One region of the Acetobacter sp. DmW_125128 genome, then DNA from elsewhere that is predicted to be linked to it. Evidence: riboswitches for the same ligand, from Rfam matches in the RefSeq annotation. Region 1 holds a riboswitch; each other region holds the start of a gene.

Region 1 (7,648 bases):
CCCCGTACCCCCGCTAACAAAGCAGCAAAAAACCCTGATACTGGGGGCCGAAGGCGCATTGTGGACAGAAGTGGTGGATGAAGACATGCTGGATGCCCGCCTATGGCCCCGCATGGCCGCCGTGGCGGAGCGGTTTTGGTCTACCCCACAAAACTGCGTGCCTCAAACCCTGTATGGCAGGCTGGCGATGACTCAGGATAAACTGGACCTTATGGGCCTGAAAAGCCGCGAAGATGCCGATGCCCTGCTAGATCGCCTTGCCGCGGGTGAAACACAAGCCCCGCGTGTGCTGCTAAGTGCTGTTTCCCCCGTACGCAATTACGCCCATAACCACGAATTTTTACAAATCCGCCATAAGCAAACGGCCACGGAACAGGATTTAAATACCCCATCAGACATTGCCAGCCCAGATAGCTTTGAGGCTGAAAGGTTTAATGCCGAGGCTGCTGCCTTTGTAAACGGCAAGGTGGAACTCAAGCCAGAGCTGGAACGGCAACTCACCATCTGGGCGGATAATGATGCCGCGTTTCATCAGGTTGCAGCCCGCCATGCTGCGCTTACACCCGCACTGGCGGCATCTACCCGGTTGGCCGCCCTTGCCCGTGCCGGGCTGGCGGCACTGGGTACAGAGCGCACACCCGGATGGCGTGAACAGGCGCGGGAAACATTGGATGCAGCGCGCAAGGACATTGCAGCTTCATCCTCCATCCATGTTGTCACCAATACGCCCCAACCTGCGGGAGATTTAATCCAGCGTATTGTACCGGGTGTGGAAGCCTTGGTAACGCGCGAAGGTGGATTAACCCTGCCCTAAGAACGCATTTTTACAAACGCGCTACCGCAGCATATGTCTGTATGGCTGCACGGGCACGTGTAAAAAACTACTCTGCTTACTCTGGCTGTGCCGTGCATAAATCCCACGGCACAACGGCGTTTTCTACCCGCCGCGTGGTAACACCGTAAGTTTGGCGCACCATCTCATCTGTCAGGCTGGTAGGGGGAATGGTATGCCGAATACGGCCCTGCTGCATGAGCACCAAGGTTTTGCAAAAACGTGTGGCCAGCAACAAATCATGCAACACCACCACAACGCACGTGCCCCGTGCCGCCAGTTTGCAAAACACCTGCATAACCGCCAAGGCATGGGCAGGGTCTAGCGCGGCTACGGGTTCATCCGCCAGCAAAATGGGGGCCTGCACCGCTAAAGCACGCGCCAGCATGAGCCGTGCACGCTCTCCACCAGAAAGTTGGCTGGCTGGACGATCCGCCAACCCCATTAACCCCACTTCCGCCAAAGCCTGCGCCACTGCCGGACGATGCAAGGCCTGTGTGGGAGATTCCCCATAAGGCAAGCGCCCCAGTGATGCCACCTCCCGCACTGGCATGGGCGGAAATGGCGGCACATCCTGCGGCATATACGCCATAAGCCGCGCACGCTGGGCCAATGTAAGCTGTTGCAAAGGCGCGCCATCACACACCACATGCCCCTGCGTGGCGGGTAACAAACCCGCCATAATACGCAACAGCGTGCTTTTGCCAGCACCATTAGGGCCTATTAATGCTGTTACGCTTCCCGCCTCAAATTGCACAGTGGCAGCTTGGAGAAGCTGCGCGCCCTCTATGCTGAACCCAACATTCTGCACATTTAACATGACAGCATGTTCCGTTTTCTAAACAAGATAACACGGTGGAAAAACACAGGCGCCCCCACCAAGGCCGTTACCACACCCAACTGCAATTCTGTGCGCCCGGCCATAAGCCGCACTGCCAGATCTGCCGCCAGCAAAAGCGCAGCCCCGCCCAAAAATGCTGGCACCATAAGCCGAGATGGCCGATGCCCCGCCAAAGGCCGCAACAAATGCGGCACCACCAGCCCCACAAACCCGATAGCGCCAGAAACCGCAACGCAAGAGCCCACAGCCAATGCAGTGCCCACAACCACGCGCATTTGCACGCCCCCAACACCACCAAGCCGAAAACCAAGGCTTTTGGCCACGTCCTCCCCCATTGTTAGGGCATCCAAGGCGCGGCCACAGCCCATAAGCAGGGCACACCCCACCACCACGCCGGGCAAGGCCAGCAGCACATCATTAAGGGTGCGATCTGTTAAAGACCCCATAAGCCAGTGCATGATTTCAAACGTGGCATAGGGGCTGGGCACCAGGTTCAGCACCAGTGCGGTAAGGGCTGCGGTAAAACTGCTCACTGCCGCACCAGCCAACAACAGCACCAATGCGCCACCACGCCCCACCAGCGCCACAAGCAACGTGGCCGTAACCAATGCACCGGCCAAACCACCCAAAGGCAGCAAAGCCGAGGCTATTTGAAAAAGTCCTGTATAGAACACACAAACAGCCCCAAGGGCTGCCCCACCAGAAACACCTAAAAGCCCCGGGTCAGCCAGCGGGTTGCGCAAATAGCCTTGCAGCACCGCACCACTTAGCCCCAACGTGCCGCCAACCATAAGGGCCAGCAACATACGCGGCAGGCGCAACTGCCCCATAATAACCGCACCTATGGAATGCGCACCGGCCCACCAATCTGCCAAGGCTGCTGGCACGTTAATGCTGCTTTCCCCCCACCACAAAGAGGCCACAGCCATAACGGCCACCAGCACCACCAACAGCGTGTTCAGCACAACGGGGCGCAAGGGCTTCATGGTTGGGTTTCCTTTACCGTAGGCTGCGTAATAGGTGGGTTTTGAAAATTCTTTGTGCCATCAGCCACAATGGTATCCCGCGCGTGACGTAATGAGGCAACGGCATCCAGCGTTTGTGGCAACCCACACAGCCAAAGGCGCGCTGGCACATCCACAACATGTGGCGGCGCAAACATGGCCAGCATAACCGGGTTGGCCAGCATGGCCTGTGCAAGAGAATGGCCGGGGCCGGAGGGATCGCGCACCAGTAAATCTGGGTGATAAGCCAACAGCACTTCCAGCGGTACGCGCCCGCCCAAAGGTGGCGTGCCTGCCGTGGTGGCAAAGTTACGCAAACCGGCATGAGCCAGCACATCATCGGGCAAACTATGGGCGTGCACCACAAAGCCATTGGCCTCATACACCACGGCTATGGGGTCTGATAGTTGGCGGGTGGTAGCAAGTTCCGCCAACCGGGCTTGAAATGCCGCTACAAGCTGCCGCCCGCGTTCGGGGTGCCCCACCGCATTGGCAACTTGCATGATCTGGTCTGGAATATCCGCCAAGGAAGATGCGGGCGGAAGCGTAAGCACTTTGGCCCCTACCTCCTTTGCAGCCCGCACAGCCAAGCGGGCTGTAAAGCGGCCTGCCAGCACCACATCTGGTTTGGCGGCCAACACTGTTTCCGCCGTGGATTGCAACACCGGCACGTCCTGCGCCTGCTGGCACAACACAGATTCCGTGCAATCCCGCGCCAAAGTGGAAAGGCCTATAATATCCTTGTGGTCTGCCAACATAAGGGCAAGCTGATCTGTGCACAGGTTAAGCGATGCCACACGCTCTGCCCGTTCCGCCCCCGGCGCAGGCACCGCAAGGGCTGCACCCAGTACACACATACCCACCCGGCGGAGGATTACGGAAAACTGCATCAGTAATTCAGCGTAAAGCCGCCATAGCCTGCGCGGCCGGGCTGAAGGTAGCCTATGGGGCTTTCATACTGGCGGTTCAGCAAGTTATCTGCCCGCGCAAACACTGTTACATAGCGGTTGATTTTATAACTGGCCGCCAGATCTATGGTGAAATATCCGTGGTCTTTACCGCATGTGCTGCAATACTGGTACGTATCGGAAATAACAGGCACATCACGCGCGCCGCTGACATACAGAATATTGCCCGAAAGCGAGAGCCCATCCACCGGCTGCCATGTGGTATTGAAGTTGAACTTGTGCTGCGGGCGGCGTTGGAGTTCTTGCCCGGTAGAGGCATCTCGCGCGTGGGTCCATGTATAGTTCAGGTTGAAATCCAGCGTATCCAGCGCTTTCCAGTCCAGATACGCTTCCACGCCATACATGCGGGCACGGGCGACGTTATTGTAGGAGTAGGTGGAGTAATAATTTTCGTAAGAACTTACGGACTGGATAAGGTTGCGCACGTGGTTTTCATACCATGTGGCCCCAAAATGCAATTTGTCATGCGCCAAGGTTTGTTCTACGCCCACATCATACCCTATCAGGCGCTCGGCCCGCAGGTTGGGGTTCCCCTTTTCTGCATAGCTGGTGGAAATCTGGTTGGCAAAAAGCTGATACAATGAAGGGCCATGAAAACCACTGCCTGCACTGGCCTTGATAACCGTGCCGCTGTGCGGAATATGAATGGCCGGAGCCACGCGCCACGTCACATAATTGCCGTAGCGGGAATTGGCGTCATACCGGATATTGGCCGCACCATATAAAATCTTGTTCCAATTACCCTGATACTGCCCATACCCTGCCGTGGTATCCATGCCCGCACTGGTGCTGAACGGCGTGGAAGATGGCGCGCTATTTCCTTGGCTGGAATTAAACGTATCATGAAAATGCTCTGCCCCCACAAGCAGAGATCCGTATTTATCCAGATTGACGGTGCCGTGCCAGTCTATCTTGATACGGCTGGTGCGGTAATATGTGGGATCATACTGCAAGGCATCGCCTTCCAGCGTGGTGCCGGTTTCTGTCCAGCTTCTGCGGCCTGTCATATACCCCAGACCAATGACCTGATCGAACCTGCCACCAAATGAGGACAAATGCGCAGTGCCCCGCACAATGGCCTGATTTTGCGTGGTATGTTCACGCTCGCTGCTGACATCACCGTAATATCCCAAGCGGCTGTAATATTCATCTTCCATATTATAGCTGCTGTAGGTGTGCAGATTGCTCTGGATCAGCCGGGCCGTTAGCCCCAGATCAAAATTATGCGTCACATCATAGCCAAGGCGAATATTGGCGGAGCGGTTATCGTTTCTATCCCCCCGGTGGCGCTGCTCCTTATCTGCGCCAAAATAGCGCCCGATATAACGCGGGATTTCATGAAAGCCATCCTGCCGGTAATGAGAAAGCTCCACATTGTAATGGAACTTTCCCTTACTGCCGCGCGCGCCCATAACCTGATTAAACGTGCCGTAAGATCCACCTTCCACCCGCACAAAAGGGGTGAACCTACCCTGCCCTTGCGCGGTGGTTATATCAATCACCCCGGCCATGGCATCCGCCCCGTACAGGCCACTTTGCGGCCCGCGCAAAATTTCTATGCGGCCCATGCCATCGGTTACAAACTGCGCGGCATCAAACGCACCAGAAGTGGAGCTGCCATCGTTAATATCCATGCCATCCAGCCGCACTTTTACCTCGTTGGCATTGTTGCCACGCATAAAAATAGAGGTAGTGCCCCCAAAACCGCCCGAACGCACCACATTCAGCCCCGGTTGGCGGGCCAGAATATCTGTTAACGTGCGGCGCTGCTGGGTGAGTATCTGCTTTTCTGTCACGATCGTCATGGCCGTGCCAATTTCATCCGCCCGCATGGGCCGCCGTGCGGCACTAACCGTAATGTAATCCGGGTAAGCCTGCGCACTGCGCGCTTGCACAGCTTGCATGCCCTCCACCCCGGCCAAAACAGGCGCATTTTGTGGCGCCGGAACAGTGGTAGCTGGTGTTGCTGCCGCCTTGGTGGCAACAGTATTTTTGCTCGTTGATGTGACGGAGGTTGGGGCATCTGCCGCCCAAACGGCAGTGGTTTCTACCAGCAGCAAAGATGAGCCGGTAAGCAAAAGGGTTTTAAGGCGCATGGCTTTAGGCAATCTCGCGGTTTAACAGCGTTGCCACGAGACCTGGCCCGGCTTTTTCCACCACAGGGGCGCAAACCACCCCATAGGCTAACCGCTAGCCCAGCCTGCCAGCACACCCCGGCTGACATGCCCCGTCTGCAACTGTGTGCTGATGGCAGGTCTCCTGGCTTGCGGTTTTTTCGGTTGTGGCACCCCTTCCCGGAAAGGTTTGTTCCAGTGGGCCAGCGCGTAAGGCGCTGTGCGTGCACATCCATGCCGCTTACAGTTGCGGGGACAGCCCGGGAATATCGCAAAACCATTGCAGGCAACGGCGCGGGCACCCGGTTCCCTTTTCATTCCCCTAAGGGGAAACCATCATGCGGTGTGGTTTACAGGCTGGGGGTGGCTTGTCAACAAAAGCACGCCACGTTTGGCAGGCGGGCTTTAGGCCTCCCGCGGGAGGCGCTGAGACTGCGAGCGGATCACCTGCTCCTCATAATCCAGTTCCTGCTGGAGCTTCCATTCTGTTTGGTCATTGATCTCTCTGCGCGATGTCATATCTCGCATGGCCTGCCGTTCTGCCCGCAGCAATTGCAGGCGCAGGGCCAGATCCATACGTGCATGGCGCAATGCCCGGTTACGATCCAGCGGCGTAATGCGCGGCGTTTCATCCTCCTCTTCCAACCGGCTGTGATACAGTTGATAGAGGCGGTCTATCACCTCCTGCCGCAGGGCTTCATCTGCGGCACTTTGCCCCTCCGGCTTAGCCAGTGCTGTGCCCTTTGGGTTGGGCGCAGGCGGCTGCGTGCGCGCTTTTGTAAGCACTGCAAGGGCTGCGCGTATCAGTTTTTGGCGGGCCATGTTTTCTTCCTGCGCATTTTTATCCACCGTTTCGTGCGGCAAAAAACGCAGGCACAGAGGAATGAACACACTGGCCGCCAGCAGGGAAAGCACAATTACACCTGTAGCCGCCACCACCACGGCATCGCGCATGGGAAAGGCATCTGTGCCATCCGCTCCTTCTGGCAGAGAAAGCACAGCCGCCAGCGTAACGGCCCCGCGCACCCCGGCAAATGTCAGCAACAAGCTGCCTGCAAAACCCGTGGGTTCAAACGGCAGGCTGCCAATACGCGCCACCACCCAACGGCCAAAAACGGATGTCCATACGCCTGCAAACCGCATGGCCAGCATAATGGCGTATATTTGCACCACAAACAGGCTAACTTGCCACAAAGCCACATCGTATTTATGGCCCAACGCCACGCCATGTTGCAGCAATTCTGGCAACTGCAAGCCCAGAAACAAAAAGATAAGCGCGTTAAAAACGTAGCTGACAATGTTCCATACGGTTGTGGCCTGTAAGCGGGTAAAGGTGGCGGTATCCTCTATCATACCGGAAAGTTTAAGCACCATGCAGCCTGCCACGGCGGCCAGAATGCCCGAACATTCCACCGCTTCCGCCGCTGCGTACATTAAAAATGGCAAGAGCAGCACAAAGATGATTTGGGATTGCGAATCATCATACCCACGACGCACCAGCACGCGGTTAAGCTTAACAGTCAGCCATGCCACCGCAGCGCCCACCAGCAAGCCGCCCAGCGCCACCATTAAAAACGTGCCAAAAGCCTGCCTGTAAGAGAACTCCCCCGTAAGGGCATCGGCCATGGCAAAGCGAAAGCACACAAGGCCGGAGGCATCGTTAAACAGGGCCTCACCAGATAAAATCTGCAACAACCGATTGGGAACTTTGCGCCCTTCAATAAGGCTGGAAACAGCTACCGTATCTGTGGGGGAAAGCGCTGCCGCCAGCGTAAAACAGATGGGCAAGCCCAGTTCTGGCACAATCCAATGAATAGCATAGCCACATACCAGCGTGCTGATAACCACAAGCCCAAAGGCCAAAAACAGAATGGGGCCGCGCAGTTCTG
Region 2 (7,648 bases), on a different contig from region 1:
CTTTTGGCCATCTTTCCAGATAGGGTGAAACGACTTTCAGAAGCCATTGATAACAGGGATGGCATTCCATTCCGATGCGCAATGTACCGCGCCCGCCATTTGCGAATTGTTCAATACGGCTTTCCGCCAGTTCAAACTGAGGGAGCAGACGGTTTGCCAGAGACAAAAGCCATTCACCAGCCTGCGTAAGAACAAGGGATCGCCCCTCCCGCCGCCATATCCTGACACCAAGCTGCTGTTCAATCTTGCGGATAGAATGGCTGAGTGCTGGTTGGGTCAGATTCAGACGCGCTCCGGCAGCCGTCAGCGAACCTTCCCGTGCAACTTCCCGAATGATTGTTAGATGGCTGCGTTCCAGAATGCCCATGTTTTGTCCGATAAATGCACGAAATTCATATAGCCATAAAAATATATCATTTCAGTTCATTTTTATAAACTTCTACTATGAAGGATCAATCATTCATTCATGCGGATGCAGACCATGGTCTCCAACGACATTCACGACCACTTTCACAGTGGATCGAACGGTGGCTTCAATCTTTCTCCCGACATTTTCAAGGAAAAGTTGGACGCGGTGAGAACTTCCGGCTGACATGACAGGCATTTTGAGCACATGGCTGTCGGAAAAGCGTATCGACAGACTGTTGTCGTGTAATTCCGAAACCCCAATTCTGTCCTTCGAGTTTGTCCCACCGCGAACTGACGCAATGGAGCAACGGCTTTGGCACTGTATCTGGCGTCTGGCGCCTCTCGCACCCCGCTTTGTCTCAATCACTTATGGGGCTGGCGGAACCACGCAGGTCGGCACTCTTTCCACGGTGTTGCGTCTGAAGCGGAATACAGACCTTATCTCCGCCGCCCACCTGACTTGTGTCGGTGCGCCCCGCGAGGCCGTAGATGATCTTGCCCGTTGCTATCGGGATGCTGGTGTTCATCATATTGTGGCCCTGCGTGGCGATCCTTCCGCAGGCGCTGTTGATGATAGTCCGCGACCAGGTGGCTATACCTATGCCAGTGATCTTGTTGCCGGTCTGCGTCGTATCGCGGATTTCGATATTTCTGTCGCCGCTTATCCCGAAACCCATCCTACAGCGTTAAGCCCGGAAGCTGATCTGGATAACCTCAAGCGCAAGCTTGATGCGGGGGCCACACGGGCCATCACGCAGTATTTCTTTGATAGTGAAATTTATCTGTGGTTTCTGGATCGGTGTCTGGCGGCCGGAATTACTGCCCCCATCATTCCTGGCATTATGCCGGTTTCAAATTACGAGCAGATCGTGCGCTTCTCGGCTGTGTGTGGGGTAACTGTTCCGGCATGGTTGAGGCATCTGTTCGATGGGACGGCGAAGAATCCTGAACTTCGTCGTATCGTTGCCAGTATGGTGGCGGTGGAACAGATCCGTACCTTGCAGACCTATGGGATTAACGAGTTTCATGTCTCCACGTTGAACCGTGCTGACCTGACGTACGCGATTGCCCATATCCTTGGGGTGCGTCCGATGCAGACGAACGCATCTCATAATGTGACAGGCCTTTTGGAAAAAACGGAAGTCCCCGATGAACGAGAAACCCCGGCAGATTTTGACTCCACCGCATGGGCACAGGAAGGTGCTCCTCCATTCATGCTGCGCACCCTGTTCGGGTGAGGTGATGGAGGCCATGACCGCATCGGGTATCGACTACACGATCTTCTTCTACAATCCGAACATCCATCCCGAGCGGGAATATCTTCTTCGCAAGGACGAAAACATCCGGTTTGCTGATAAGCATGGTATCTCCTTTGTCGATGCCGATTATGACAGGGACAACTGGTTCGCCCGTGCGAAAGGCATGGAATGGGAACCGGAACGCGGTGTGCGTTGCACCATGTGCTTCGATATGCGCTTCGAGCGCACAGCGCTTTACGCTCATGAACATGGCTTCCCGGTGATGACCAGTTCACTCGGTATTTCACGATGGAAGAACATGGCGCAGATCAATGACTGCGGCCAACGCGCCGTATCCCTTTATGAAGGACTTTCCTACTGGGATTTCAACTGGCGCAAAGGGGGTGGCTCCGCGCGAATGATCGAGATTAGCAAGCAGGAGAAGTTTTACCAGCAGGAATATTGCGGCTGCGCCTATTCCCTGCGTGATACCAATGCTCACCGCCGCAGTCAGGGGCGTTCGCCGATCGAGCTTGGCAAGCTCTATTATGGAACTGATGATGAGGCCTGATCACACACAAGATGACGGAGCTTGTTTGTTCGGCGAAGTTCCACCTACTACGACACGTGATAATAAACCACAGCACGAACCAGTTCTGAGATGTGATGAGCCGGAGGACAGCGTCTCTGATGAGGAAAGTCAGTTCGGCTGTCCGTGTTGTATAAACCCGTGGTTCCGTTGATCTGGACAAAATACTGTTTGAACGGTGAAACGATCCATACATCATGCCCTTGTCAGAGATATTCTGTCTTATCTCCAAGCACCTGAACGTCTGGCCCTTTCAAAGGGCGAACGTCTCACCCGTTTTGTGGATTTTCTTTCAGAACATCACAGGATTATTGTTTGCCGAAAGCAGGAATGTCGGAAACGACTGCGTCGGTTCGAGCACATTCTGGACATGGCGTGCCCCACGACCAATAAAGCGCGCGATATTGGAAAACTGATCACGACGGTGGAGGAAATCTGCACACACCCTTTCACACCAGCCACTCTTCAGGATGCTTTGGGAGTTTCCAGTCGGGAACGTATCAGATGGACGCGTGACGGCAAGCTTCGGCCGATTGGAACGAAAATGATAAAGGATCGAGGGCGTTTCTCGCTGGCTTTATACAGTGCGGAAGACGTGGTGAGACTGCTGATGGCTCCGGAAATTCTGGCATCATGGAGGGCAAGACCTGTGTCCTGCCCTCCATGATAGAAACCCGCAGAGCTACCTAGCCGACCGAAAGTTCTTTTCGAACAATTTCCGCACCTGCGCCCAGAGCACCCAGTTTTCCACGCGCTACATCACGCGGTAACGGTGCCATACCGCAATTGGTGCAGGGGTAAAGCTTGTCAGCATCAACAAACTGAAGTGCTTTTCGCAGAATATCGGCGACTTTTTCAGGCGTCTCAATGGTTTTGGTGGCCACGTCAATGGCGCCAACCATGACCTTTTTTCCACGAATGAGTTCGATCAGATCCATTGGAACGCGGGAGTTCTGACATTCCAATGAAATCAGATCGATATTGGATTTTTGCAGTTTGGGAAAGATCTCTTCATACTGACGCCACTCTTCCCCAAGAGCATTTTTCCAATCGATATTGGCTTTGATGCCGTAACCATAACAGATATGAACTGCTGTCTCGCACTTCAGCCCTTCAATAGCTTTCTCTAATGTGGCAATGCCCCAGTCATTGACCTCATCAAAGAAAACATTGAAGGCGGGTTCATCGAACTGGATGATGTCGACACCAGCCGCTTCCAGTTCTTTTGCTTCCTGATTGAGAATTTTGGCAAATTCCCAAGCGAGTTTTTCACGGCTTTTGTAGTGGCCATCATAGAGCGTGTCGATCATCGTCATGGGGCCGGGGAGCGCCCATTTGATAGGTTTCTTTGTCAGGGTGCGTAAAAACTTTGCATCCTCGACAAAAACCGGTTTTTCACGCGCTACGGCGCCGACAACGGATGGTACGCTCGCATCGTAGCGGTTGCGAATTTTGACTGTCTGACGGTTCTCGAAATCGACACCACTGAGATGCTCAATAAAGGTCGTGACGAAATGCTGACGCGTCTGCTCGCCGTCACTGACGATATCAATGCCAGCACGGTTCTGATCGTCCAGCGTCAGGCGAAGCGCATCCTGCTTACCTTCGACCAGCTCTTCCCCCTGCAATTTCCAGGGGGACCAGAGTGTCTCAGGCTGTGCGAGCCATGAGGGTTTCGGCAGGCTGCCAGCCGTTGAGGTGGGGAGGAGTGTTTTCATGAGAGGTAACCTTGTATTTCTGATGGATCAGGCGACGTAACCGGCAGACCATTTTTCGAGAATGTCGTGATATGGCTTGATGAAATGCTCGTCCGTATAGTGTCCCTGTGAGATCGCCAGTTGTGTACGCTCCTCCCGATCGTAGACAATGCGGGTGTTGGAATAGTCCTGATGTTTTAGGCTCGGTTGATAACAGTCAGCCGCAGCAGAATTGGCATTGTAAATTTCAGGACGGTAAATTTTCTGAAAAGATTCCATCACGCTGATGGTGCTGATCAGTTCAAGAGCAGAGTAGTCAGACAGCAGATCGCCAAAAAAATAGAAGGCCAGTGGCGCAGCACTATTGCGCGGCATGAAATAACGAACTTGCATTCCCATTTTTTTAAAATACTGGTCTGTCAGAGAAAATTCACGCTGTTCATACTCAACGCCGAGAACAGGATGCTGATTTTCCGTTCGATGATAGGTGCGATTGGTCGAGACACTGAGGCAGATAACCGGTAATTTTTTAAAATTCTGCTTGTAAGCAGACGAGTTCATAACGCTTTTAAAGAGATTTCCATGTAGGTTCCCATAATTATGGGGAACACTGAATTTGGCTTTTTCTTTATTGTAAGCCGGTAACAACACGCTGAAGTCGTAATCCCGCACGTACGAGGAAAAACTGTTTCCGGCGAGGCCCTCTATCCGTTTGTTGGCGTTTTTATCAACAATTGTTGTGTAGAGGACTTCGATCAGAGGAAAGCTGCCGCTTTTGCCTGCAAAGGCGAGATCCATCTCCACAGAAACGATTTCAAGTTCAAGAGTGTAACGATCTCTGTTGGCATTATCCCAATGCGCCAGATCATTGAACCGGTTGTCTATCATCCGCAGGACATTGCGCAGGTTTTCCTGACGGCTTTTCCCTCTCGCCAGATTGGCAAAATTGGTCGTAAGGCGGGTTCTGTCGGAAGGATGATAGTTTTCATCGAAACGAAGCCGATGGATACTGAATGTCGAATCCTGAATCATTGTTGTTCTGCATCCCTATTTCCACCGTAAACCAGAATGCGGGCACGGGGGCATGGCGTCCCCAAGTTTGTCTTCTGAGTTTTTTAGGCGGTGGTGGTCATCGTCATGGTAGCTTTATGCCTGAACGAACCCGTGAGCAGAAATGATTTGATTTCATCAATACATCAATATTGTTCATGGACTAATGTGGCTGCATTGCTTCGGGAAAAGACGCAGTCAGAAACTGATTGGCGTAATGTTTGTTTTCAGGACATCAGCTCAATCCGGTCTCGGTCTACATGCGAAAAACTGATATCTGCCTTTCGCAGCTCCAGAATGTTCCAGCTTGCACGTGGGATGCGTTTGGCGGCATGGTGCAGGAGCAAACGCTTCAATGGTCCCGCGCGAGCGGGTTAATAGGGAACTCCGTTATGTTCTGGTCAGACAATCGGCCGGAAGCAAAGTCGGAGGCTGCTCCCGCAACTGTAGGCGGTATGCCGCTGGTTCGTTCACTTTGAACGTGAACCACTGTTCTCATAGGAACGGGAAGGTTGGAACCAGTTGGCCATGATCCGTGAGCCAGGAGACCTGCCATTGCTCAGCCACCAACCGTCGGGCGGGATGACCGAAGGGAGGAGAGAATATATGCCTGTCTGCCTCATGCCTCGGTCACTCCTGATGAATCAGGCGATGGACTCTTTTCAGGTCAGGGGGACTTACCCCATCATTTCTGGCCGATATACGAATGACGCTTTTGTGCTGCAAACAGCATTGATCCGTTAGACACTTCAGAGTCAGTCACCGGACAATCATGCATTCTGTCCGATAATTGATAACGGGTACACTTGCTCAGACAAAATGTGAGAGACGACACGATGCTCCATGACGAGGGGTTGTATTGTTTCCTTTGCGCTGAGCCAGTTGAAAAGCCGAGGCAATGGAAAACGAACTTCACCAAATTTCAGATCATTCAGCGTGCGCGGTACAGATTGATTTAAGACGTGTCAGAACCAATCCGAACTTCTGGTATCCTGTCGCATGGTCCCGTGAATTGGGACGGGAAAAGGCAATCGATGTCCGGTTTGCAGGGCAGCATATCGTCGTCGTGCGCCCCAAAAGCGGCATTCCTTATGCTCTGGATGGCCTGTGCGCCCATCGGCAGGTTCTGCTTGGCAAAGGAAACGTCCATGGTGACCTGATAAGCTGCGTTGCTCATGGTCTGAGATATAACCGGGACGGCCAATGTGTTTCGCCGAATGTTTCAGCCGAAGCGCAATGTCTGCGTCTCAAAAGTTGGGCCTGCCGCGAAAAAGATGGGCTTATTTTTGTTTTCATGGGAGACCAGTCTCTTGCGGCGACGACCGCGCTTCCTGATTTTCCAAGGGTGAGAGACAGGCGCTATCGCACGCGGCGCTTCGGGCAGGTGGTGAACTGTCATTACAGTTTCATGCATGAAAACCTGATGGATATGAATCATCAGGTTCTGCACAGTCGGTTGGTCGGGAAAATGAAGCCTCGGTTCCTCGGAATGGATCACGGAGAGGATTTTGTGGAGGCCCGCTACACCTTTGCACGAACCGGCGGCAAACAGCCTTTGAGCGAGGCGCTGATCTACGGCCAGAGACGCCGTGATGGTCGGGATTTTGCCTACCGGGATGTCATGACCATCAGGACACAATATCCTTACCAGATCCTGCGTATTGAAACGCAAGGGATTGAGGAACCCGTGATGGAGTTATGGATCTCTTATGTGCCGCAGGATCGTGAGGAGTTGACCAACCGTGTTTTCGGTCTGTTGTCGATCAAACGACTGAAAGTGCCTTTTTTACTGGATCTTGCCTGGCCAATACTGGTCGCATTCACGGAGCGCGTCTTCTTTGAAGATCGCGAGATTGTCGAGCTGGAACAGGCTGCATGGAAAGACCTCGGTGGAGATCACAATCGGGAAGTCTTCCCGGTTATCAATCAACTTCGTGATCTGCTCAGGCGATGTGGTCAGGCGCCAGAGAGTGTAGAAAAGACGGTCCCATGAGATTGCCTTTTATCGCGCCACCTTCCCATGCTTTTCATCCTTTGCTGGAAAAGATCATTTTTCTGGCACCTGATCGAACCTGTGTCATTTCTTTGCTGGGGACAGATGCAGCTTTACCTGAAGAAGAACAATTGCAGCAGAATGGCTATGATCTTTTCCAGATGACTGTTTCCAATCTACCAACAGACCATCAGATACGTGGTGACTATCTGGAAGCACATTTCAGGCCGCTTCTCGATACAGCGATAGAAATGGCGATGGCGCTGACTGACAGGCCAGCGCACGTGCCGGAAGCAAGTTACGTGCAAACCTATATAGCGGTTCAGAATCTGATTGGTGCACAGAAAGCTGCGATGGATCTGTATTGTCGTGTGCAAGTTGAATTTATGATTTCTTGAACAGTGTGAACCTGAAGAGACAGATCCATGAGTAATGTCATAGATTTCCCCACCCAGAATGGGGCAGGCAGGCCCTATCTGGCGGCAAAAGATCTCACAAAAGAACAGTGCCGTTTTATTCTCTCTCTACCGATAAGCGGCGAGTATGGCATCCCCATAGCGGATCGCGGTGCCATTCGCGGATCATTGATATTGATGGGATATGTCGCAGCCGGATTTTCCGTACGCTGGGGCAGTGCTGCCGCTCGTCTTACCAGTCGAGGACGAAGCATGCA
Region 3 (7,648 bases), on a different contig from region 1:
GGCCCGGTTATTGTGTGCCCGGATGCAGATATGGATGCCGCAGCCGAACGTTTGGCAGCCGCCAAGTTCCGTAATGCCGGGCAAGTGTGCATTGCTCCCACACGTTTCCTTTTACACAAGGAAATTGCAGCGCCCTTTATTGAAAAATTCAAAGCCCAGATGAGCGCGCTTAAGATTGGCAATGGTCTGGATGAAGGCGTTACCATGGGGCCATTGGTGAATGAGCGCCGCGTAAAAGCATTGACCGAACTGGTGGATGATGCCCGCCAGAAAGGCGCTGAACTTTGGCAGCCTGATATTTCCATGCCGAATGATGGGTGCTTCTTCCCACCCACATTGGTGCTGAAGCCAACGCTGGAAATGCGGGTTATGCAGGAAGAGCCCTTTGGCCCGATTGCCATTATGGATGAGTATTCTGATCTGGCGGACGCCGTAAAGGAAGCCAACCGCCTACCATATGGCTTAGCGGCTTATGTTTACACGCGTTGTGAACGCACGGAGCGCCTGCTGGGTGAAAAGCTGGAAGCCGGGATGGTTGCTGTCAATCACCATGGTATTGGCGTGCCAGAAGTGCCGTTTGGTGGCATGAAAGATTCTGGTTATGGCACGGAAGGTGGGCCAGAAGCTTTGAAGGCACATACCATTACACGTCTGGTATCCGCTCTTCATGAAAAGCCTTCTTTCTAACGCTTCAGTTTTTTTCTGAAGATCATGTAAAAAAGGGCGGAGGGGTTTAAACCTCTCCGCCCTTTTTGGTGTGTGGTCTTATCAGCCTATGTATGGTGTGGCTGTCATTTGTCTTTATGGAACTGTGCAACCTGATCTGCTGTTACGTGCTGGTCTCCGCTGCCAAAGGTTGCCATCACATAATTCACGATCTTTGCAATTTCAGCATCGTTCAGACGCTGCACGTCTGAATGACCGCTAAAGTCTGGCATAGATACATTGCCTGCTTCGGTTTTGCGTTGCACCCCGTGCAGAATGGTCATGATCAGGTTATCTGGCCGTGCGCTGCCCACGGTTGAGTTATGGAACAATGAAGGTGCGTATTGATCCTTCGTGCCCGTACCAGTCTGGCCATGGCAGGCCGCGCAGTTGGCATCGTATGCGTGCTGTCCGTCCATTTCGGTCAGATCATCAATTCGGGTTGGGGCACTCTGGCGGATATCCAGTGCTTCTATAGCTTGGCCAAAGCTATCTCGTGCCTGATGTTCCATATCATCGTCCATAGCTGGAACCTGGTGAATATAAGTAGCTATGGCGTGCAGATCCTGATCTGTCAGGTGGCTGGTGCTGTGTTCCACAGCTTCTGCCATGGGGCCTGCGGCTTGAGCATGACCATTGGCATGGCCTGTTTTCAGGTAGGCGACAATATCCTCTTCGCTCCAGTTGCCTATACCGCCGGTTTTGCTGGTGGTGATGTTGGGGGCGTACCATCCATCAAGCGACGTGCCAGCCAGATATCTGTCCTGCTTTTCACTGAGCATGAAGTTACGCGGCGTATGGCAGGTGCCGCAATGTTCCAGCGCATTGGTAAGATACTTGCCGCGGCGTAGCGGATCATATGTGCTGGAATCTCCGCTTTCTGGCTCTTCCTTGGTGGTTACAAAGTTCCAGGCCGCCATTGCGCTGCGCATATTGGCAGGAAACACCAGCGTTGTTTCTGCCGGGGTGCTGGCAACTGGTTTTACGCTGTGCATGAACCACATATAAAGCGCATGCACATCCTGATCTGTCATGCCTGCGTAAGAAACATAAGGCATAACAGGGTACAGGTAAGCGCCATCTTTGCGTACGCCATGGCGTACGGCTTGTTCAAAGTCTTGCTCTGTGTATTTGCCAATGCCGCGCTCTGGATCTGGCGTAATGTTGGTGGAAATTACATCACCCATAGGTGTTGCAATTTTTAGGCCACCAGCAAATGGCTGCGAACCGGGCTTGGTGTGACAGGCAATACAATCTGATGCAGTGGCAATATAAGCACCACGATCCAGAACAGCCTGATCCGGGGCTGCATCTTCTGCATGGACAGGTGGCTGGGTAAGAGCGCAAACACCAAGCACCGTGCCTGCCGAAAGAAGGGTGCGCAAGGTTTTGGAAAAATCAGGCATGAGCAAGTTCTTTTTTCAGCGTATCGGCAACACGTAGCGCCAAGGCAGCTACAGTCAAGGTGATGTTGCCGGTGCCAACGGTTGAGAAAACCGAGGAACTGGCAATAAACAGATTGTCATGATCATGCGTTCGGCAATGGCCATCCACCACGGAATCCTTGGGATCTGCGCCCATAATGGTGCTGCCTGCGGGATGATCCTGCGGGAAGTAGCCCGGAGTCCACTGTTCATCCGTACCGTGCATCAGTTTGATTAGGTCGCGGAAAACATAGCGTGTGTGTTCACAACTGCGCACAGTGTATTCGGGCAGCTTATAGTACACTTCTGGGTGCGGAATCCCCAGAATGTCCTTATGATCTTTGCTGAGTGTCAGACGGTTGTTGGGATCTGGCAGAGCTTCGTTATGGCTGAACAGCCGCACAGTGTGTGAAGCTAGGTAACGAATCTGTTCTTCCAGTTCCCGGCCAACGTACCCTTTGGAAATAGCTAACTGGGTAGCCAGATCCACTTGGTTATCATCCACCATGTGCACAAGGTAGGCCCCACGGTCTGAGCGCCAGTTTCCATCACGGAAATTGTCGATCACGTTGGTTTCCAGCGGCCCACGGCCCGGCCACAAGGCTTGATCGCCACTGATGAAGGTAACCTGTACACCGGTATGATCCATCATGTTGCGGCCTACATGGCCGGAACTGTTGGCAACACCATCCGGGCTTTGTTCATCAGCAGAAAGCAGCAGCAGTTTAGCTGTTTCAATGCAGTGCGCAGCAATAACAAAATATTTGCCCGTAACGCGGTGTGACCCTTTGTCGGGGTCAAAGTAATGCACGGCGGTTACGCGCTTGTTCGCGCTGTCTCGCTCAATCTTATACACCACAGCGTTGGGGATAAACTTAGCCCCGGCAGCTTCTGCATGGTAAACGGAATAGCTACCGTTATACATGGCCCCAATAGGGCAGATGGGCATGCAGTTATTATGCCCTTCACACGTTGGGCGGCTATCATACGGGCGAGTGTTACGTGCTTGTGGTTCGTGCACCACGCGCCACGGCGTTTTTTCCTGAATCAGTTTGCGGAATTGTTGTGCAGCGTAGGAAATGGGCAGTGCATCCATAGGATATGGCTGCCTGCGAGGAGACCCAAGATCTTCTACCGCAGGATCTGGCCCGCAAACCCCCATCATGACTTCTGCCTGATAGTAAAAGGGTTCCAGATCATCGTAAGTCAAGGCCCAATCGCGGCCCTGACCGTAACGTGTTTTGAGTTCAAAGTCTGATGGTAGGTAACGCCATGCGCACCCAGCCCAGTGCCATGTGGTACCGCCCATCATACGTAAGTAAACCTGCTGATAGGCTTCGGCATTTGGGCCGGAGGTATGCAGATACTCGTTAGGGGTTTGCTGATCAGGCGGATGCCGTGCCCAAGGTACAGCCGGGAATGGCCCCTGATAAGAGGGTTTGTTTTCCAGATTGCGGAAGTTTTCTACAAAATGCTGGCGGTCAACACGTGGGCCAGCTTCCAGCACAATGACGGAAATACCGGCGCGCGCCAGTTCGTTGGCAATAGAACTACCTGCAACGCCTGATCCTACGATCACAACGTCGGCTGAAAGATTTTCTTCGGAGGGCATAAAGCGGGGTATCCCGTAAGATCAGGTCGGTTCGATAACAAGGGCGGAAGCAGAAAGTGCAGGGTGCCCTTTTGGGCGTGCAACTTCTGGTGGCTTGCTTGTCCAGTAGAATGGGCCGCCTGTTGCATAGGTTTTGGGGTAAACGGCATCCTTGGTGATGTCGAACATCAGGGCGGAGCGGTAAACCACCACTTTGCCATCCGCAATACCTCGGTACCAGCCGGTTAGAATTTCGTGGATGACATTTTTAAGTTTGGGATCAGATTTTTCTGCTGCATGAGCAAAGGCAGATGCCGTCGTAAATTTTTCTCGCTCTAGTAGAGTATGCAGGGCGTTAAGTTTATCCTGTCGATCGGCATTGGCATGCACGATATTGGCATATAGGGCCGCACCAATCTGGGGGTTTAGCGTATCTCTATCTGTCAGTCGCTGGGATATCTGCATAAAGTGAGAGAGGTCTTCAGTGTTTGGTGTAGTAGGCGCGGTATTAGCAAGCGCCGCACCTGTTGTGCCTGCAACAGAAAGACCAATACCACCTAAAAGCACATCCCGACGGGACATGCGCAACAGTTTATTCAGGCGCATGGCGTTAGGAGATGAACACCACTCCGCCACAGGCTGCCCCTCGTGCGTTTGTCTCATTCTTCGGATTCTCCCTACAAAACCGGGCTCCGCCTTGTCAGAATGAAACATTGCGGAGAATATCGAGTTCAAAATTACGGGTAGTTTTATAGGGACGGCCTGAGCTTGCAAGCTGTTGTAATGGAATAATAGGTTATTTCATGCTTCGTTGAAGCAGGTATGCTTAGGGGTTAATGTGGCAGTTGTTGCCTATACGGCCATGAAATGGCTGCCAGGTATCTGTTCTACCAAAGAGCTCCAAACCTAAAAAACCATGCAGTTTCAGGGCACCATCGTCCGCTATCCATATAATGGCATCGTAAGTATTTTTGCTCTGAGGATCAAAGATATGACCTTTCCAGTGGTCATGCCGGTCTTCCATGGGATGGAAGCCTTTGAGCATCTGAAGGTTACATTCTGTTTTTCTACGGCCAGAAGCTTCTTCATCTTGCGTTAGGTTTAACCCTACAAGGTTCCCACACATTTTATCGCCACAGGTGTGGATATTGAATACGCCTTTACCGTCTTCCGTAATCCATTGTCCGGTTATGGCTGGTGTGGAGGCGCTTTCTGCATGAGCGTTGGAGGGTATATTGCTCCATGCAAGAAGCAGTGCTGTTAAAAATGAGCTAAAGGCATGTTTATGCATGTTACTGCCTGTTTTGCCGCTGCCGGTTCATCCCGCCCGGTATGATGTGCCTGATGGAGGCAGGTCTCCTGGCTTGGGGATATGGTATGTTAGACCTTTTACCTTCCCAGCCGTGTTTATCGGCCAGTGGCTAGCCGTGACCGGCAGCAGGTCAAACCTCCCCTTACAGTTGCGGGAGCAGCTGCCGACTATAAAGATTCTGCTTCAATTTAAGGCAGAAATCCGTACACGGCATTCCCTTTCAAGCCGCTTGCGCAGCACCATCCATCTGTTCGAATATATATTCTAGCAATAAGCAGGTTTGGTGCCAGTATGAGAAAAGCAAGGCAGGTGAGATGTTTTTGCGCCTCGCTTTGCCTTACAGGGCAGCAATAACCTTAAGCCCTGCCAGAATAGCATTGGGAATAACCGAGGTTTCTCCGGGGCGCATCATGTACTCAAACTCGGATGTAATAACCAAGCCCGGTGTGACAGGAATGCCGTAATATGCTTCCAGAATTGCAGAATGTGTTTGTGGCCCATTGATATAGGGGCCAAGGGGAACGCCCGCAGCTTCCTGCATACGTTGCCCATAGGCCAAGCGTGGGCTGAGTTGGTAATAGGAATACATGACGCCCAGACGATCCAAAGGCCGGTGGGGGATAATACCCAAAAGGGAAGCCCCTGCGTAGAACTCGTTTGAGAATGTGGAGTTACTTGGCGTGTTATGAATGAAGCCAGCTAGCACATATCCGCCAGCCATCTGATGTTCGCCATGGCTGCGATACACCATCTGGTCTGCCTCTATATAAAATGTATCACGCGGTTTGAGTTTGTGCGGATGCACAGAGCCCGCAAAAGCAGCGGGAATGGTGCCAACCATATCGGGGTAAGGAGACGTGTCATGCCCAAAACCGATTTTGTAATGGCCCGGAAGCTTGCGCGTGCCAAAAAACGGTTCCCACGTTAACTCAATGGGAGTTTGAATACCTGTATAAGGCTCATCGCCCCATGCCCAACCTGTATTGTCACGTGCTTTGGGGCCTATGCGATAAATACCAGTGCGCAGGATAAGATCATGTGTTGGCCGAAAGCGCACTGTGCCTCCCCATGATGTTTTGGGGTAAACGCTCCAACCTGCCGGTTCTCGTATAGCCATGGGTGCAGAGCACATGGTCATGAATGTGCACAGTAAAATAGAAGTAGAATAGGTATGTGTAAGTGAAATGCGTCCGACATTGATATTGATACGGTTGTGGAGAAAAGATTTTTCTAGATACAGATCGGCAAGGCGGGCTGCTGCGGGGCCGTGAATACTCCATACTTCTGTAAGAAGTACATTTCTTTCCCCAACATGATCCCAGCCGACTTGTCGGCCTTCACGGTTCATAACAATACCATGCAGGTACCACCCTTGTAGCGGATTCCAACCGGTAAGCTTGCCGAGATCAAACAACATGCTGGCACGAATTTCATGCGTATAATCCATACCTTTTGAAAGACCGCCAGCAAGATTGGCTATACCTTCACCTTTATATGTTAACTCAAAGGTAAAGCCGCGTTCGCTTAGTCTGTCGCGCCAAGGTTTAAGGCCCGGAGCCAGATTGCCAAAGGCCTGTTCAGCAACAAAATACCCCGCACTGATATCCTGCCTGCGTAACGCTGTATTATTATGGTTTAACAGGTAGGAAAGGCTTTCAGTATCAAACAGGGCGTCCAGACGTTCTTCAGCTATCGGGCGTTTGTGTTTTTTTGGTATCTCGGCGTTAACGATAGGTTTTGAAGAAAATTCAGGTTTCTCAAAAGACTTGGTGGTTTCATTCTGTTGAGCGCGCGCAGAGGTAGCGTGAAAAGCAATATCAAATGTGAAAAGAACTGTCCCGATATAAAGCAAGCGAAGAATGGATAAACACTCTTGCTGGTAGCGTGATGTTTTTTGTTCTGAATTTGAAATGATATAAGTTGAGGGCATTGCCCGATCCTCATGGCGCAAGAACGGCCATTGCGTACAAGTAGCATGCAGCAACGGCGCATCTCTGAAACAAGGGGAAAGAAATACAAAGATTAAAGGGAAAGGCGGCTGGGTGCTTTCTCTTTAAAAAATAGATTTTGTAATTTTAGCAAACATTTTTTAGATCTCACGTTTCTTTTTGTTTTTATTATCGCATATTATGGAAATTAAATTACAATCAAAAAGATTCAAGGATTTTTTTCTGTTATAACGAATACTCAAGAAAAAGTTTACAAAATTACACTGTTACAACAAGGTTTATTCTCAATTACAAATACAAGAAATCCGTAGGCAGCCAGAGGAGCTACCTACGTAAAAGAGGTATCAGACTGAAGGTGTTTTTGTAATTTGTGGTTGCGTGTGCAAGGCCTCATGAAGTTGCGTATCATCCAACGCATTTTCCCAGCGTGAGACAACAATAGCAGCAACAGCATTACCAACCAGATTGGTAAGGGAACGACATTCAGACATAAAACGATCAATACCCAGAATAAGCGCCATGCCACCCACAGGCACGCTGGGTACAACAGAAAGTGTGGCAGCCAGAGTAATAAAACCAGCGCCTGTTACACCAGCAGCACCTTTGGAACTCACCATAGCGACTAGCAGCAGGGCAAGTTGTTCCTGAAAGCTTAGGTGCACATCAG
Region 4 (7,648 bases), on a different contig from region 1:
ACCACAGCATGCCAGCCAGAAGTGCAATGAACATGCCGCGCACACCATTGCGCAAGGCTACAGGCCATTCCAGATATTGGCGTGTGTGGGAAGATTCACGATCGCGGCGCAGGCTTGTAAGATCGTATAGGGCAAGATCTATCTGTACCAAAATATCACGCGTATTATCCAATGTGGCCAGCAAACTGGGTGCCGGATTGTTGCGTGAAAGTTGTTCCAGATTTTTCAGGCATTCATGCAGGCAGGCAGAAACCGGGGCGGGGTTTTCCAGCCAGCCGGGTTGTTCTGTAAGGTGCAGAATCTGCTCTAATGTTTCGGCAACATACTGATGCACAGGGCGTGATTGCGCATCTACCAAAGAGAGATTGAGCCAATAAGGATGATAGCTGACAATAAGCCCGGTTAAACGGTTAAGTGCCAAGCGCAGGTTGGAAATACGGGCCTGCATGTCGGGGTCATCTGCTGCGGCAAATTCTATGGCTGGTGTTAATCCTGCCATACCCGCCAGAAGGCGGCTGCGGCTATCATAAAGAGGTTGCGGCAGGCTACGGAATGCTGTGCCTGTGGTTGTAGTATCTGTTATTTCGGAAGGATTGTTTTCTTTTTCCGTATTTTCTTCTGGGTGAGAAGAAATACCTTCCTGTGCATGAAAGTTTTTTGCGTGGAGAATGGTGTCACGAAAGGCGTTGCCCAGTTTTTCCATCACCGCACTGGGTTTACGGGGGCTTGTTACCATAAATACACAAGCCGTTACCACCACACCGGTTACTACGGCAGAAAGTCGCCCCATTGCAGAAAGAAAAATATTGTCTGGGTCCGCAAAAGCAGGTGCGGCAATAATAACAATTGTATAACCGGTTAATACAGCAGCATAGGCGCGAAAAAAGCGCAGGAATGTGGCGACCATGCAGGCTATTCCGACAAAAACAGAAAGAGCCGCAAAATACAGAACAGGGGACTGTACAAATATAGCCATAATGCCAATGCTGATAACGGCACCAATAACTGTGCCGATAACACGCCATACGCTTTTGGAAACCATAGCCCCTACAGTTGGATTTGCCACAATAAGAACAGTTGTGGCTGCACTGAGGGGAGAGTGAAGCTGGAACATGAACGCCAGAAAAACGGCAATGCCAATGCATAAAAAGACGCGGGCAGAATAGCCTGCGGTAGCCTTAAAGGCATTCCACTGGGCTTCATCAGAAAAAAGGGCAGGTAAGCAGCGGGAGAACACAGCGTTAAAGGAAGATAGTGTGTTACTGCTTTGCTCGGATCTAGCGTTCATGATGTGTTTCCAGCATGCAGGAAAGATCATGAATTAAGCTACGCACTTGGTCTTCTGTGAGGTTCTGGCGGACAGTCTGTTCAAGCTGTGCAGAAATAGTGTGAAACAGCACACATCTTTCTTGCCCTGCAGGTGTGAGCACAAGCTTTTTGGCGCGCCGGTCCTGCATATCCTGTTGGCGTGTGATCAGCTTTTGTTTTTCCAACAAATCCAGAATACGCACCAGTGCAGAACAATCCACGTTCATGGCGGCTGCAAGATCACTTTGCGTGGCTCCATCGGGCATCATCATCAAATAAGCCATCGGGCGCATACTGGCTAATGTCATGCCATGGGGGCGCAAGGCCCTGTCCAGTTGCGTGCGCCAGACTGTGGCTAACCGCATAATACGGAAGGTAAGCGCCATGTCTGAAAAACGCGTTTCATCCAGTGTGGGCAGAACGCGTGGAGAAGTCATGGAATCCTCATTAGTTAGCTAAAGAATATTTGATATATAAAGTATATTCATACGAATATAACATAGCTGTTTTGCGCGTCAATAATGGAAATAAAGCTACAAAGCACAGGAACATTAGCGTGAAACCTCAATCCTGTTTCGGATGGTAGAGCTTAAAGTTGTGAGGTCATAAAAACTGCGGGTTGAAAGCAAAGGCCGCTTATGCGCATTGTGCACCGGCTAATGGTGTCCTTTACGGGATGAAAAGGGAAGAACGGTGCAAGGCCGTCGCTGCCCCCGCAACTGTAAGTGACCCATGGTGTTCCGTAAGGGCTTTCGGGCCTCAACCACTGGTCTGCATGCAGGCTGGGAAGGTAGGGAGCGCCGTTTTATGTTCTGGCCTATAGGCTGGGGTATATGTGGGTACAAGCCAGGAAACCTGCCATTGGTGCCAGTATGCGTAAGCATGTTGGTGGGCCTTAGTTATTATTAAGTTCTGGCGTTGCTGCTGGCGGGGTGCCCGGCAGGCATAGATGTACCATAGGGTATATTTCCTCTGCTTATCTCTGAGGTAGAGGCGCCGGGTGTCTGCACCCCGTCAAGCGGCTGTTCTTTGAGAATGGCGGTTATTTCAGGGATACAGCATGGCCGAAGCTCCCGATTCTTCTCAAAAATCACCTCAGAATCGTCCTGTTTTGCATGTGTGTGTCACGTGTCGGCGCGGTGGGCCTGCTATGGATCAACCGCCGGGTGCCCAGCTATATGCACGTTTACAGGCCTTGGTGCAGGAAGCAGAAGCTACTGGGCAGGAAGCTCCCGTTCTGCTGCGTCAGGTTCAGTGTTTGGCAGCCTGCGATCGCGGATGCACTGCAGCCATTGCTATGCCAGAGCGTTGGACATGGTTATTAGGACATCTGGGTACAGAAAAAGCAGAAGATCTGCTGTCTTATGCCCAACTCTATGCAAAGTCTGCGCGGGGAACAGTCATGCCTTCGCGCCGTCCGGCATCTCTTTCCAATATGGTGTTGGGGCGTGTTCCCGCACAACTTTATGATGAACAGGAGCCTTCATGACAATCGCATCTCGCGTGCCTGTAACCATTATCACTGGTTTTTTAGGGGCAGGTAAAACAACCCTTTTGCGTAATCTGCTTCAGCGTGCTGCAGGGCACCGTATTGCCGTGGTGGTGAACGAATTTGGTTCCCTTGGCATTGATGGGGAAATCCTGCGCGGATGCGGAGTGGAAGGCTGCAAGGAAGATGACATTGTAGAGCTGACCAACGGTTGCTTGTGCTGCACGGTAGCAGATGATTTTCTGCCAACCATGGAAGCTCTGCTAGATCGGGCTGATCCACCGGAACATGTGGTTATTGAAACATCTGGTTTGGCACTGCCTAAACCATTGCTCAAGGCTTTTGGTTGGCCAACAGTGCGTAACCGCATGACAGTTGATGGCGTGATAACGGTAGTAGATGCACCAGCAGTGGCAGCAGGCCGTTTTGCAGATGATCCTGAAGCTATTGCCCAGCAGCGTGCGGCAGATCCTTCCTTGGATCATGACAACCCATTAGCAGAAGTTTTTGAAGATCAGATTAATGCCGCAGATCTTGTGGTGTTGAACAAGACAGATCTGCTGGATGCAGATGCGCTGACACGTGTTGAAGATGAAATCCGCCACACGGCACCACGCCCAGTTCAGATTGTGCGTGCCACAGAAGGCAAGGTGGATCCAGCCATATTGCTTGGGATTGGGGCAGCGGCAGAAGCAGACTTGGCTGCGCGTCCTTCTCATCATGATGCAGAGGATGGCGAACACGAACATGATGACTTTGAAAGTTTTGTCGTGCGCGTGCCTGAGCAGCACAGCGTCGAGCAGTTTTTAACGCTCTTGCAGGATACGGCGCGCCGTTATGATGTACTGCGCATGAAAGGTTTTGCAGCGGTAGCAGGCAAGGCTATGCGTTTGGCTGTGCAGGGTGTGGGGGTGCGTTTCCGGCACGAATTTGATCGTCCTCTTTCCGCTAACGAAAAACGAGAAGGCCGCATTGTCGTGATCGGGCAAAAGGGGCTGGATGCTGCATCCATAGCCAAGGCTCTTGGCGGCACCTTGGTAACGGCCTGATTAAGGACGGAGTAGGCTTATGCATCTTTTGGTGCGGGACAACCGGACGCTCGATGAACAGGAAATGGCAGAGGATCTTAATCTTCCCTCTGCTGATCTTGTTGTACTTTCTTTTACAGAAAGTGATCTTCTGGCCCTGCGCCATGCAGAAGCCTTGCTACGTGCTCAAACTGAAGAAGGCATAGTGCTTCCCACCTTGCAGGTCACAAGCCTGGCAAGATTACGCCATCCTATGTCGATCGATTTGTACATTGAAACCACATTGCAAAAAGCGCGCTGTGTTGTGGTGCGGCTGTTGGGTGGTTTGGATTACTGGCGTTATGGGGCAGAAGAACTGGCGGCATGGAGCCGTGAAACAGGCGTGCCGCTGGCTTTGTTACCCGGTGATACGTCACAAAGTTCTGTTTCTGATGTGCTGGAACAGGCAGTACATACCGGAGATGATGGACGGCTGGCGGAACTTTCCACTATTTCCGCAGAACATTACGCGCGGTTAAACGGTTTTTTCCAACAAGGAGGGCCGGATAACATCTGCGCAGCATTGGAAGTTATGTCTGCACTGGCAGGGATGCAGGAAGATAAAGGGACACATCCTAAAGCATTGCCTGCATGGGGCGTATATCGTTCTTATCCTACTACCGTCATGCCAGTTCAGGTGCAGATAAAAGCAGTGATACTTCTTTATCGCGCGCATTTGCTGGTAGGAGACGTGGCAGGGCCGGAATGTTTGGCAGAAGAACTGGCGCAACGTGGCTGTGCTGTAGATATTGTATATGTTACATCTTTGAAAGATCCTAACGTTTCTGATGATGTAAGCTATTATCTACAACGTGTAAAACCTGATGTTGTTCTGGATGCAACGTGTTTTTCTGCACGAAGCCAGAATGGTTTTTCACCATTGGATGTGGCCGATGCGCCTATTTTGCAGCTTCTGCAGCCGGGGTGCACACAGGATTTGTGGCAAGAAAGTCCACGAGGTCTGGCGCGGGCGGATATGGCCATGCAAGTGGTATTGCCAGAACTGGACGGCACAATTGCAACATTTCCAATTTCTTTCAGAAAAGATGCACAGCCCGGACAGCCTGCATTTAGAGAACCTTATAAACCGGGTATAAAGTTGGTGGCAGGCCGTGCAATTGCATGGGCTAAATTGCGGAAAATTGCGCAATCAGACAAAAAAATATCTATTATTCTATCTGACTACCCAGGTGCAGGGCTCGAAAAATCTGGGGCCCATATAGCGCATGCTGTGGGGTTAGATGGTTTTGCATCTACATCTTCCATTCTCACGCTCTTGTATAAGGCAGGTTATCATACAGGAGCAGAAAATGTTCCTGATGCAAAAGCCCTTGCCGCAGCACTTGTTGGTGGCAGTTTAAAGCCTGTTCTTGATACAAAGCTGTATCGTCAGTTTTTGGCATATTTAGATCCGGATTTTGTAAAATCTGTTTTTGCAGCATGGGGTGATCCCGAACACGATGCTAATGTAAAAGATGGCGTGTTTTGTCAGCGTTACATCCAGTTGGGCAATATTTCTCTGGCAGTGCAGCCAGATAGAGGGGCAGTAGCGGACCGTAAAGCGCTGTATCATGATCCAGACACACCTCCATGCCATGCATACGTTGCATTTTACTTGTGGTTGCAACATGTAAAAAAGCTGGATGCCATGGTGCATTTGGGCACGCACGGCACGCTGGAATGGTTGCCCGGTAAGGCTGTGGCGTTGTCTCCATCCTGTGGGCCAGTTGTGCTGACGGGTGATGTCCCGGTTATTTATCCGTTTATTGTCAATAATCCGGGTGAGGCCGCAGCTGCGCGTCGGCGTTTGGGTGCTGTTATTATCGGCCATATGACGCCTCCTGTCATGCAGGCGGAACTTTCAGTAGATGCGCAGGAACTCGAACGGCTGATTGATGAATACGCTGAAGCAGACGGTCTAGACCCCCGCCGAGGCGCTTTGCTACGTGCTGATATTTTAGAAAAAGCTGTGCGTACGGGTGTGTTGGCTGAAAGCGGCGTGCGCCCCGGAGAAATGGATGAGGCAGAAGCGCTTGCGCGGCTTGATGCCTATTTGTGCGATGTAAAAGATCTGCAAATTCGTGATGGTTTGCATGTTTTTGGCAAACCAGCCGTACAATCCAAAAAACTGGTGCAAATTATTGCACAGGCATGTGGGCGGCAAGCGGATACAGCTTTTACGTCTGAAGTGGCGCATAAAATCATGCAAAGCGGGCAAGCAGAGGCACACGCCCTGCTTGCTGCATTAGATGGACGTTTTGTAGTACCCGGCCCAGCCGGTGCGCCAACCCGTGGGCGGGTGGATGTGCTGCCTACAGGGCGCAATCTGTTTACCGTGGATCCTCGCGCATTGCCCACACCTTCTGCCATGGTGTTGGCCGAGAAAATGGAAAAGCTTTTGCTGACAAGGCATTTGCAGGAACAGGGTGAACATCTAACACATATGATTATGGATATGTGGGGTTCTGCCAGTTTGCGCACCGGCGGAGAGGATATGGCCCTTGCCTTGCGTCTTATGGGAGTAGAGGTACAGCGCACCGCTGGCACAGGGCATGTTTGTGGGTTTGAAATTATTCCTTTGCCAGTGCTGGACCGGCCAAGAGTGGATGTAACGTTGCGTGTTTCTGGCCTATTTCGTGATGCTTTTGCAGATCAGATTGCCCTGTTTGATCAGGCTGTAGCGGCTGTTGCGGAACGGAATGAACCTGCCGAATGGAATCCTTTGGCGGCATCTGCCAAAGGGCTGAAAGGAGAGGCCCGAAAGCGGGCTACGGCTCGTATTTTTGGTGCTGCGGTTGGTAATTACGGCACAGGCGTTGAGGAACACCTGAATGCGGGATCTTGGGCTCATACGCAGGAACTTGGAACAGCTTGGCTGGAAGGTTCATCATGGACATATGGTGGTGGGCGAGATGGACAGCAGGATATGCAGGCTCTTTCCAATTTGGTGGGGCAAGCAGAAGCTGTGCTGCATGTGCAAGACAATGCTGAAACCGATATTTTAGAAAGCCCGGATATAGCTGCGCATGAAGGTGGCCTTTCTGCTGCGGCCGCTACATTGGGCGCAACACCGACCGTATTACATGGTGATACATCTCGGCCAGATATGCCACGGTTGCGAACAGCAGCGCAGGAAGTGGCGCGTATTGTGCGCGGACGGTTGGCTAACCCGCAATGGATTGAAGGTATGCAGCAGCACGGATACGCGGGTGCGGCAGAAATGGCGCGCGGATTAGATGCATTACACGGATTTGCAGCCACATTGCCCCAACGGTTTGATAGGCAATTCGATCTGGTTTTTGCTCAAACATTGGGAAATGCCGCGTGTGATGCATTTTTAAAACAGGAAAACCCAGCAGCGCGGGAAGCTATGCGTGCACGGTTTGCCGATGTATGGCGGCGAGGTTTGTGGCACCCACAGGGGAATAGTGTGGCCTGTGTTCTGGATGAGGAAAATGAGGCATGACAGCTCCTCGTATTATTATGGTTGCCGCTCCTCGTTCTGGCGGTGGCAAAACAACGGTTACACTCGCATTGCTGGCGGCTTTTCAACGCCGAGGATTACGGGTAGGGGCTGTTAAAACTGGCCCAGATTATATAGATCCCGCTTTTCATGCAGCTATCACACATCGGTCACCTCTTAATTTGGATAGCTGGTGCATGCCTGTAAATTTGCTGGCTGGTATCATGAATGCCGCTGCCAAAGATGTTGACGTGGTTGTGGTGGAATCTGCAATGGGGTTGTTTGATGGATTAATGGCCCCAAAAAATGCACGCGGTGCGC

What was found. A riboswitch is a leader RNA that binds a small molecule or an ion and turns the genes downstream of it on or off. The one in region 1 is predicted to bind cobalamin.
Region 2: linked by a shared signal. The riboswitch ahead of FKW19_RS10625 (Rieske 2Fe-2S domain-containing protein) and the one ahead of FKW19_RS11740 (TonB-dependent siderophore receptor) in region 1 are both predicted to bind cobalamin.
Region 3: linked by a shared signal. The riboswitch ahead of FKW19_RS02360 (DUF2147 domain-containing protein) and the one ahead of FKW19_RS11740 (TonB-dependent siderophore receptor) in region 1 are both predicted to bind cobalamin.
Region 4: linked by a shared signal. The riboswitch ahead of FKW19_RS02450 (DUF1636 domain-containing protein) and the one ahead of FKW19_RS11740 (TonB-dependent siderophore receptor) in region 1 are both predicted to bind cobalamin.

Annotation. Positions count from the first base shown of each region.
Region 1 is NZ_VHOP01000038.1:47,945-55,592, forward strand. It holds gene FKW19_RS11720 (beta-N-acetylhexosaminidase) at 1-814, shown strand, start outside; gene FKW19_RS11725 (ABC transporter ATP-binding protein) at 891-1,652, opposite strand; gene FKW19_RS11730 (iron ABC transporter permease) at 1,646-2,659, opposite strand; gene FKW19_RS11735 (ABC transporter substrate-binding protein) at 2,656-3,567, opposite strand; gene FKW19_RS11740 (TonB-dependent siderophore receptor) at 3,567-5,741, opposite strand; cobalamin riboswitch at 5,877-6,112, opposite strand; gene FKW19_RS11745 (Na+/H+ antiporter) at 6,165-7,648, opposite strand, start outside.
Region 2 is NZ_VHOP01000034.1:78,457-86,104, reverse strand. It holds gene FKW19_RS10655 (LysR family transcriptional regulator) at 1-367, opposite strand, end outside; gene metF (methylenetetrahydrofolate reductase [NAD(P)H]) at 594-1,646, shown strand; gene FKW19_RS10645 (epoxyqueuosine reductase QueH) at 1,660-2,217, shown strand; gene FKW19_RS10640 (hypothetical protein) at 2,414-2,902, shown strand; gene FKW19_RS10635 (methionine synthase) at 2,922-3,953, opposite strand; gene FKW19_RS10630 (DUF1852 domain-containing protein) at 3,981-4,964, opposite strand; gene FKW19_RS15965 (hypothetical protein) at 5,210-5,338, opposite strand; cobalamin riboswitch at 5,322-5,554, shown strand; gene FKW19_RS10625 (Rieske 2Fe-2S domain-containing protein) at 5,881-6,975, shown strand; gene FKW19_RS10620 (hypothetical protein) at 6,972-7,373, shown strand; gene FKW19_RS10615 (hypothetical protein) at 7,401-7,648, shown strand, end outside.
Region 3 is NZ_VHOP01000006.1:10,685-18,332, reverse strand. It holds gene FKW19_RS02380 (NAD-dependent succinate-semialdehyde dehydrogenase) at 1-687, shown strand, start outside; gene FKW19_RS02375 (cytochrome c) at 792-2,111, opposite strand; gene FKW19_RS02370 (GMC family oxidoreductase) at 2,104-3,741, opposite strand; gene FKW19_RS02365 (sorbitol dehydrogenase family protein) at 3,763-4,434, opposite strand; gene FKW19_RS02360 (DUF2147 domain-containing protein) at 4,547-5,011, opposite strand; cobalamin riboswitch at 5,052-5,291, opposite strand; gene FKW19_RS02355 (carbohydrate porin) at 5,370-6,962, opposite strand; gene dctA (C4-dicarboxylate transporter DctA) at 7,326-7,648, opposite strand, start outside.
Region 4 is NZ_VHOP01000006.1:29,684-37,331, reverse strand. It holds gene FKW19_RS02460 (FUSC family protein) at 1-1,288, opposite strand, end outside; gene FKW19_RS02455 (MarR family winged helix-turn-helix transcriptional regulator) at 1,278-1,745, opposite strand; cobalamin riboswitch at 1,952-2,186, shown strand; gene FKW19_RS02450 (DUF1636 domain-containing protein) at 2,369-2,797, shown strand; gene cobW (cobalamin biosynthesis protein CobW) at 2,794-3,846, shown strand; gene cobN (cobaltochelatase subunit CobN) at 3,866-7,330, shown strand; gene FKW19_RS02435 (cobyrinate a,c-diamide synthase) at 7,327-7,648, shown strand, end outside.